2 regions of the Fictibacillus sp. NPDC058756 genome follow, and region 1 is predicted to be linked to the other one. Evidence: riboswitches for the same ligand, from Rfam matches in the RefSeq annotation. Region 1 holds a riboswitch; the other holds the start of a gene.
The links. Region 1 has a riboswitch for S-adenosylmethionine ahead of ACFW35_RS08800 (bifunctional homocysteine S-methyltransferase/methylenetetrahydrofolate reductase). Riboswitches for the same ligand answer to the same signal wherever they lie in the genome.

Region 1 (5,076 bases):
ATACTAAATCCTTAAGGAGTGATGATGATGGGAAAAGTTTATCTTGTCGGAGCCGGCCCTGGCGATCCAGGGTTAATTACTGTAAAAGGCTTGCGGTGCATACAGAAAGCAGACGTGATTTTGTATGACCGATTGGTGAATAAGGAACTTTTAGCTCATGCAAAACCAGAGTGCGATCTTATCTATTGCGGCAAACTGCCAAACTACCATTCCATGAAACAAGAAACAATCAATAGCTTTTTAGTAAAGCACGCTCAAAAAGGCAAAACAGTAACCCGTCTTAAAGGCGGCGACCCATTCGTCTTCGGTAGAGGCGGAGAGGAAGCAGAAACACTTTCAAAAAGCCGTATAGAATTTGAAGTAGTACCAGGTATCACTTCAGGAATTGCAGCTCCTGCATACGCAGGTATACCGGTTACACATCGGAACATCGCTTCAAGTTACGCGATTGTTACTGGTCACAGGAAAAAGGGTGAAGAAGAAGAGTTGAAATGGGACTGTTTAGCAAAAGGGATTGATACTTTAGCGATCTACATGGGTGTAGGTAACCTTCCCTATATCTGTGAAAAGCTGACAAAACACGGTAAAAGCAAAGATACTCCGGTTGCTCTTGTTGAATGGGGATCATTAGAAAATCAGAGAACCGTAACGGGTACATTAGAAACCATTGAAGATATTGTGATTCGTGAAAGAATCGAAAATCCAAGTATGATCGTTGTTGGAGAAGTGGTGCGACTCCGAGAGGAACTTAAGTGGTTTGAACAGCTTAATGAAGAACCAGTTGAGATGACTGCTATTAGCGGAGCACTTTAGATGAAAGCGTTACTTTTTATCTGTCATGGCACAAGACTGCAAAAAGGCCGTAATGAAGCAGAAGAATTCGTAAAGCAATGCATGGCTTCAGTTGATGTTCCAATAAAAGAGATTTGCTTTTTAGAGCTAGCTGAACCTTCCATTTCACAAGGATTTAATGCATGTATACAAAAAGGAGCGACGAGCATCTCTGTTGTACCTGTGTTTTTATTGTCGGCTAACCATGTAAAGATAGACATACCAAAAGAACTTAAATTTTTACAGAGTCAGTATCCTGAAACTGAAGTCATATTTGGCCGCGAATTCGGCGTACATGATGCCATTTCCCACCTGTTGTGGGAAAGGATTACGAAACGGGTTGCTAGTTTAAGTAAGAACTCACACATTTTATTGGTTGGAAGAGGAAGTACAGATCCAGATGTAAAGCTAGATTTAGAGAAAATCGCATCTAACCTTCAACAACATTATGGCATACCAAGTATTCAAGCTTGTTTTCTAACCGGTTCAGCTCCAAGCTTTGAAGAAGTACTATGGAACAGCCAAGATTCATACGATCAAGTAATTGTTGTTCCTTATCTATTGTTTTCAGGTCTATTAATAAATGGAATGAAGATTACGACAAAACGATATCTGGAACATTCACAAAAAGAAGTGATCCTGTGCGAGACGCTAGGCTATCACCCCATTTTAAAAGAAGTATTACTGACTCGGATAAAAGAGACACTTCGAACAAAAGAATTTGCAATATTTTAAAAAGTGAGGTATATTATGTACCCTATACACGTAGACCTATGCGGTAAAAAAGTTGTTGTAGCAGGAGGCGGTCCTGTAGCTTACCGGAAAATAAGAGATCTACTGAAAGAAAAAGCAATAATAACTGTCATTAGTATTGATGCAGTTAAAGAGATTCAGGAATTACATGAACAAAAAAGTCTCACTTGGATTTCTAGAGAGGTTAAGAGTAAAGATTTCGAGAAAGCCTTTCTTATCGTCGCAGCGACTAATTCAAACGAAGTGAATGCTGAGATTGCTATTAATGTGAATGAGAGCCAGCTGATTAATGTAGCTGACCAGCCGAAATTAGGCAATTTTATCATTCCAAGCGTTGTGAAAAGAGGAAAGCTTGTACTCTCAGTTTCAACCTCTGGGGCTAGTCCCAGCTTGTCCATCTCAATAAAAAAAGAACTTCAGCAAAAGTACAGTAAAGACTATGAATCTTACTTGGAGTTTTTATTTGAATGTAGAAACATCATTAAGAATGAATTTCCGAAAATAAAAAGGAAAGCTTTAATGGCGGAACTCACAGATCCCGTTTTTTTACATGATGTGAACAAACGTTACGGATATAAAAAGACATTAACGAACGAAAAAGTTCGTAACCTAGTAAAGTAACCAAAACGAATAATACCCTTATCAAGAGAGGTTGAGGGAGCGGCCCTATGAAACCTCAGCAACCAGCAGCGTAAAGCTGAAAAGGTGCTAATTCCTGCGAGTCCACATATGGACTTGTAAAGATAAGAAGACCAAACGCTGAAAAAGTCTTCTTTATAGAAGGCTTTTTATTTTATTTAAGGAGGCTTACATGAGCTTAGTAACGGATTTAAAACAAAACAAGATACTGATCGGCGATGGTGCTATGGGTACGCTTCTGTATTCGTACGGCTCGGACTTTTGTTACGAAGAATTAAATCTTTCGCAACCGGAACAAATCTATAATATTCACCGGGCTTATCTGAATGCCGGCGCTGATATCATTCAAACAAATACGTATGCAGCCAACTATTCAAAGCTAGAACGGTATGGCCTCCAAGATCAAGTAAAAGAAATCAACAAGGCAGCTGTTCAAATTGCGAGAAGAGCTGCCAAAAACGAATATGTCGTAGGAACCATAGGTGGAATCCGCGGCATTAAACCAAACAGTATTTCGCTTGATGAAATTAAACGCAGTTTTCGTGAACAGCTCTATTGTTTACTCATGGAAAACGTAGACGGTATACAGCTGGAAACGTATTACGATCTGCAAGAACTCGAAACCGTATTAGAGATTGCTAGAAAAGAAACGTCTCTTCCAATCATTGCTCAAGTTTCCCTTCAGGAAATAGGCTTTCTGCAAGACCGAACTCCAATTTCAGAAGCTCTGTTGCGTCTAGAGGAAATCGGTGCAAATGTAGTGGGATTAAACTGCCGGTTAGGTCCTTATCACATGCTGAAGACACTGGAGGAAGTACCGATTCCTAAACAAGCATTTTTGTCTGCGTTTCCGAATGCCTCACTGCCTTCCTATTCAGATGGGAAGTTCCAATATGAGAGTGATGCTGATTATTTTAAAGAATGTGCTCATTTGTTCAGACAGCAAGGTGTCAGTGTTATTGGAGGCTGCTGTGGTACAACACCTGAACACATACGTGCTTTCTCAACCGAGCTTAAAAACCTGCAGCCTGTGAAAGAGAAAGAAGTAAAACAAAGAAAAAGAGATATTGTAATTCAGTCAGCATCAAAGTCTAAATATGTTCCGCTTTGTGAAGAAGTAAAGAAGAAACAATCCATCATTGTTGAATTGGACCCGCCTCGCAAACTTGATACGTCTCGATTTATGGAGGGTGCGAAGGCTTTAAAAGAAGCGGGAATCGATGCTCTTACAATGGCTGATAATTCTCTTGCGTCACCACGTATATGCAATTCTGCATTAGGATCGATTGTTCAGTCAGAATTAAACATTCGGCCGCTCGTTCATATTACGTGCCGCGACCGAAACTTAATCGGACTTCAATCACACTTAATGGGGCTTCATACACACGGAATCCGTGAAATATTAGCTGTAACTGGAGATCCAGCAAGTGTCGGTGATTTTCCTGGTGCATCATCTGTATATGATGTTACTTCATTCGAACTGATCAAACTCATTAAGCAGTTTAATCAAGGATTATCGTTATCAGGAAAAGAACTTGGAGAAAAAACTTCCTTTAGTGTAGGAGCAGCTTTTAATCCAAACATCAGGTTAATTGATAAAGCTGTGAAACGTTTAGAAAAGAAGATTGAATATGGTGCGGACTATTTTATTAGTCAGCCTGTGTTTTCAGAGGAAAAGCTAATTGAAACATATGAAGCCACCAAACACATTGATAAACCGATCTATATAGGAATAATGCCATTAACAAGTTCACAAAATGCTGAATTTCTTCATCATGAAGTGCCAGGAATAAAATTATCTGACTCTGTACGTGAACAAATGGGGAAATATAAAGAAAACCCTAAACAATCAATTGTTGAAGGTTTAAATATAGCAAAATCACTTTTGGATACAGCTATGGATCTTTTTAATGGCATTTATCTCATCACTCCATTTATGCGTTACGAACTAACTGTTGAATTAGCCGAATATGCACGAACGAATCATCCATCCCTTTTAGCAAGGAGGTGGCAGAATGCCTAAGACATCAATAGAAGATCAGCTGAAAAAGAGAATATTAATTATGGATGGCGCAATGGGGACGATGCTTCAAGAAGCAAAGCTCACAGCAGAAGATTTTGGCAGCGAGGAATTTGACGGGTGTAATGAATATTTAAATGTTACAGCACCAGAAGTTATTGAATCCATTCATATAACGTATCTGCAAGCTGGCGCAGATATCATTGAAACGAATACCTTTGGGGGAACTAATCTTGTTTTAGACGAGTATGATCTTGGCGTACGAGCTTATGAGATTAATAGGTTAGGTGCGGAAATTGCGAGAAGAGCAGCTGATGCAGTATCTTCCGAAAAATGGCCGCGTTTTGTTGCCGGTTCAATGGGGCCAACTACGAAAACATTAAGCGTTACTGGCGGTACGACATTTGATGCGTTAAGGGAAGCTTACGCAGAGCAAGCAAGAGGACTGATCGACGGCGGTGCAGATCTGCTCCTTTTAGAAACAAGCCAGGATATGCTTAATGTAAAAGCGGGTTTTTTAGGAATCGAACAAGCGATTGAGCAAACAGGAAAACGAGTTCCCCTCATGGTATCAGGAACCATTGAACCGATGGGAACAACATTAGCTGGTCAATCGATTGAAGCGTTCTATATTTCATTAAAACACATGAATCCGTTAGCAGTTGGCTTAAACTGTGCGACTGGACCTGAATTCATGCAAGACCATATTCGCTCGCTTTCTAATTTATCAACAACTGCAGTCAGCTGCTACCCGAATGCAGGGCTGCCGGATGAAGAAGGAAATTATCATGAGACTCCTGAAACGTTAGCAGCTAAATTATTGGGATTCGCAG
Region 2 (5,076 bases), 1.2 Mb from region 1:
AGAGAACCATCCTTATACATGCTTAATATCTTCTCTAAAATAACGCTTGGTGCCGGAAGCAGGTGCGGCGCCAGCAATCCAGCTTTCGCAGCCAGCTCCCAAGCAATAAGCAGGACTACTGGCAAAATTGAACCAAGAACGATACCGCGTCCCTTTTTAAATAAACCTTTCGGAGAAGAAAGCTTATCAGTTGCTGCTCTCTGCCCCGCTTTCCATTTTTGAGTTTCTGAAATCACTGGCACTTCCTCCTTCCTTTTGCGTTATTTTTTGATTACTTTTTCAGCAAACTTTGGATTTATTAATTCTTTTACGAGTTTCTCAATGTCTGTATCCTTTTTGACAATCTCTTCTGTCTGAAGTACTTCGCCTGCAGCCGATATAGCTTTTTCGTGCTGTGATCCAGGAACAGGTTCCGAGAAGTTATTTCGTTCGAGTTGTTTTTTAGCGACATCTTCTTTAATCCCCGCCTCTTCAGATAAAAGTTTTGCTGCTTCTTCTGGATTTTCCAGTGTCCATTTTCTTGCTTTTTCATAAAGCTCAATTACTTGTTCCACTTGCTTCGGATGATTCTTAGCAAACTCTGAGCGAACATTCAGCGTTCCGTACGTATTAAAATCAGGATTTCGGTAGATATACTTTCCTCCAGATTCTAACTCTGTTCTTGCCATGTGCGGATCCAGTCCTGCCCATGCATCAACTTGACCTTTGATTAGAGCGTTTGCACCATCAGCATGCTGAAGGTTTACGATTTGAACATCTTTTGCTGAAAGTCCAGCTTCACTAAGTGAACGTAATAAAAAGATGTGAGGATCTGTTCCGAATGTTGCGGCTACCTTTTTTCCTTTAAGATCTTTTACATCCTTAATTGCGCTCCCATCTTTTGCAACTAATGCTGTCCATTCAGGCTGTGAATAGATATATACAGATTCGATCGGTGCCCCTTTGTCTTTTGCAATAAGTGCAGCTGCCCCGGCAGTGGAACCAAAGTCCACACTATCGGAATTCAGAAACTCCAGCGCTTTGTTGCTTCCCTGACTTTGCACCCATTCCACTTCAATACCATCTTTTTTAAATGCCTCTTCTGCCCAGCCAAACTTTTTCAGTGCCAGACTTGTTGGCGAATAGAACGCGTAATCCAATCTGATTTTTTCCGGTTTTTCTCCTTCTTTTGCTGAGCTCGAACAGCCCGCTAATAACAATGCAGCTGCTAAACTAACGAGCAGCGTTCCTTTCCACCAATTCTTCATAATCAGTTTCCCTCCACTTTTTTCATCTCTATTTTTTTATCTCTTTATACTTCACACGCATACGTTGCAATCGTACCTCTTAAACGCTGCGCTTCCTTATAGGTACAACGGTTATGAACAACATCGATCCCCGCTTCTTTTGCGATCCTCGCTGCTTCCGGTGAGATGACTCCTTCTTGAAGCCAGAATACTTTTGGCTGAGTGATCGCAGCTTCTTTCGCAAGTTCAATAGCTGCTTCAGGACTTCTAAACACTTGAACCACATCGATCGGGAACGGAATGGACTTTAGATCTGGATAAGCTTTTTCATCGAGCACTTCCGTTTCTCTCGGATTTACCGGAACGATCTTATATCCAAGGCGCTGCATTTTTCGTGCTAGTCTGTGGCTAGGTCTTGCCGGATTGGAACTTAACCCGACGATTGCAAGTGTCTTTGGCCGCTGAATCTCCTGGCCGTTTTCAACTGCTCTGTATAATGAGGACTGCAATGCCCAGCGAATCACACCTTCATCATTGATCGTAATCTCTGTTTTTTCCGATCCGATCCCCGTTGCTGCTTGAATCGCCCGGTCCAGATCGTTCGTTAAGTCTCTTACTGATTCAAGACCGATTGATAAACGGATAAGTTCTTCAGTAACTCCGGTCGCCTTTAACTCTTCATCACTTAATTGCTGATGAGTTGTAGATGCTGGATGGATGATCAGAGATTTTGCATCACCAACGTTCGCTACATGTGACCATAATGAGATGTTGTTGATCACTTTACGCCCAGCATCACGCCCGCCTTTTATTCCGAAGTTCACGATCGAACCAAAACCGTTGCTTAAATATTTTTTAGCCAGCTCATGACTTGGATGTGCCTCAAGCCCAGGGTATGATACCCAATCGACTGCAGGATGTTTGTCGAGATACTCTGCAACTGCCTGTGCATTTTTCGCATGTTTTTCAACACGAAGGTGCAGCGTTTCTAATCCTTGTAAAAGGAGGAATGCATTGTGAGGGCTCAAGCAAGCACCAAAATCTCGTAACAGCTGAACCCGCAGTTTCGTAGCGAATGCGAGTGTTCCAAAATCAACCGCATATCTCAAACCGTTATAACTGCGATCCGGTTCAGTGAATCCTGGGAATTTCTCAGAGTTCCAATTGAAGCGTCCGCCATCAACAACTACCCCTCCGATTGCTGTACCATGCCCGCCAATCCATTTTGTAGCTGAATGAATAACAATATCTGCTCCCCAGCTTAATGGCTTTGTGACATATGGAGTTGCGAACGTATTGTCGATTAAAAGCGGCACTCCGTTTTCGTGTGCAATTTCTGCAACAGCCTCTATATCAAGTACGTTCAAACTAGGATTACCGATTGTTTCAGCATAGAACGCTTTCGTGTTCGGAGTTACCGCTTTTCTGAAATTCTCTGGATCCTCGGCATCAACAAATTTTACGTTGATACCGTATTTCGGTAGAGTGATAGAAAATAGATTGTAAGTGCCGCCATATAGATTTGTCGCAGCTACGATCTCGTCACCCGCTTCTGCAATATTTAAAATGGCGAGTGCAATCGCTGACATACCTGATGAAGTTGCGACTGCAGCCACTCCGTCTTCAAGTAAGGCTACTCTTTTTTCAAATACGTCAACTGTCGGATTACCGATTCGGCTGTAAATGTTCCCTGGCTCTTCAAGAGCAAATAAGCTCTGTGCGTGGTCCGTATCCGAAAAAACATAAGACGTTGTTTGGTAGACTGGTACAGCCCGCGAGCCTGTTGTTGGATCAGGCGCTTGCCCTCCGTGTAAAAGCAATGTGTCAATGTCGTATCCATCAAAAGATTTTGTCATATAAACCTCTCCTTTTTGTGTTTTATACCGATAAAATATATAGGAAAACTAGGGATAAAAGTTATAACTTTTCCCTTAACCGATATGCAATTTCAAAAATGAAAAATAAAAATTTGAGATGAAGTTGTTGTGAAGTTTAGAAGAGGAAAAAAAGAAAAACCCCCTTCCTAAGAAGAGGGTTTTGGCCTCCTCTTATCTGCCAGATCAAAAAAATGATCTGTAGGAATTGGCACCTTTCCAAACCTAATGTGGTTTGTTGGTTGCCGGGCTTCATCGGGCCTAGTCCCTCCGCCTCTCTGGATAAGAGATATCAAATTATTTTTAACACATTAACGTGATGATTTTTGTTTTGTTCTTGAATAGGATTATAGTCCATTCAGTTTTTAAAAGTCAACCGTTTTTTGAAAACTTTTAAAAGTCTTACAAAAAGCTTATGGTTCAACTGTCAGTTTTCAAATTAAGAATATGCCTATGCTTTGCACGTTATGCCAACTTCGTTCCGCTTTTTTCATCTTCCCATTGAAATTCTTCTATTCTTTTAAGAAGTACAGATATTCTGTTGGCGATCGCAGCTTTTTCTCCGTAACGGATTTTCTGTTCTAACGTCATGTCAGAATGCAAGACTTTATGCTGAAAAGCAGTTAAGCTTGTCAGTTTAATAAATTCCTCTTGTTTGACCCGTCTTCTTACAGCAGCATCACCATTGCAATAGCCTTCCATAAATCCGTCAGCTATGGTTTGCAGCTTTTCTTCAAAACGGTCAAACTGATGTTTCGCATAACGGGGTGCATTAAAAAATGCAGGGTACAGTGTATGATAATTGTTTAAAAAGTTACCAGCTAAAGAATCTCCGCTGTATAAAAGCGGAACGGGGTCGATTAGACTTACCCTTCCATCTGCATGAAGCAATATATTTTCAGGAGAAGTATCCTGGTTTGTAAGTACAATGTGTGATTCATCAATCTCCCTGTTATTCATGCATTCCTCTAAATGAGTCATTGCAGATGGGAGAATCGGCTGATCGTTATTTTGGATAAACTCTCTAAAATCGCTTAAGTATTCTTGATTTTCTTCCTTCATAAAATCAGTGACACTCGACTGAAACTGTCCTTCAACAGCTGTACCATTCCACTTCAAGTATCCGAATCCCTTTAAACTGTGCGGGGCAGAGTTCATATTTCGGAAAAATTCACCCATTTCTGCACCAGCCTGAAATGCTTCCATGAACGTAAAGCTCTCAAGTTTTATCGCTTTTCCAGCATAGGATTCAACGGTAAACGTCTTATCTTTTTCAACATGATAATGAAAAAACTCCGGACAGATACCAGGTTTCACGGTGTTTGCCAGTTCGTAATAGGCTTTCGTTCCTGCGTATTCTGCAAATGCTGCCGCCTCGTCAAATTCTACCTTCTTACCGTAAGCTTCCGCCTTTGGAAACCGTACAACAACTGCTTCTCCAACACGCAGCTGAACAAGATATGCCTGATGCCATGCGCCTTCACCTAAGTATTGAACCTGAGTGGTATCTTTAAGAGATTCAAGACCGCTCTTTTGCAGCGCAAAGTCTATTAAATCAAAAGTTTCTTTCATAGATGTTCCTCTTTCTTTATTCATCATACTTTTATCCTGCATATATTCGCTAAATGTCGAAAAAAATCCTTTTTCCACTTTTTTCTGCATGCTTGTTGCGTGAGCAAGGTTAGGATGGCGCTCGTTCAGCGAGGAAAAACCCTCGCGAACGAGCGCCAATCTCCACTATACAACAAAAAACCGGCTGCTCCAGGTCAATAACTAACCCAGATAGCCGGTTTCATATTAATCTACATACGTTACGATCTCTTCAACTGCTTTTCGAGCCAGTTTTTTCGGCTGGTCTTGCGGATGGCCGAGTGAGATTACCATATTGATCTGCTTTTTTGCAGGAATATCTAAAAATTCACGGATGGCGTCCTGTGCTAATAAAACAGGACCCGTCATCGGACATGATCCTAGAC

Region 2: linked by a shared signal. The riboswitch ahead of ACFW35_RS15235 (PLP-dependent aspartate aminotransferase family protein) and the one ahead of ACFW35_RS08800 (bifunctional homocysteine S-methyltransferase/methylenetetrahydrofolate reductase) in region 1 are both predicted to bind S-adenosylmethionine.

Annotation. Positions count from the first base shown of each region.
Region 1 covers NZ_JBHYPU010000001.1:1,739,073-1,744,148, forward strand. The annotation lists gene ACFW35_RS08780 (DUF3906 family protein) at 1-15, shown strand, start outside; gene cobA (uroporphyrinogen-III C-methyltransferase) at 28-813, shown strand; gene ACFW35_RS08790 (sirohydrochlorin chelatase) at 814-1,566, shown strand; gene ACFW35_RS08795 (precorrin-2 dehydrogenase/sirohydrochlorin ferrochelatase family protein) at 1,582-2,205, shown strand; SAM riboswitch class I at 2,221-2,334, shown strand; gene ACFW35_RS08800 (bifunctional homocysteine S-methyltransferase/methylenetetrahydrofolate reductase) at 2,396-4,246, shown strand; gene metH (methionine synthase) at 4,239-5,076, shown strand, end outside.
Region 2 covers NZ_JBHYPU010000001.1:2,963,111-2,968,186, forward strand. The annotation lists gene ACFW35_RS15225 (ABC transporter permease) at 1-236, opposite strand, end outside; gene ACFW35_RS15230 (aliphatic sulfonate ABC transporter substrate-binding protein) at 261-1,247, opposite strand; gene ACFW35_RS15235 (PLP-dependent aspartate aminotransferase family protein) at 1,292-3,082, opposite strand; SAM riboswitch class I at 3,272-3,389, opposite strand; gene ACFW35_RS15240 (hypothetical protein) at 3,566-4,696, opposite strand; gene ACFW35_RS15245 (nitroreductase family protein) at 4,898-5,076, opposite strand, start outside.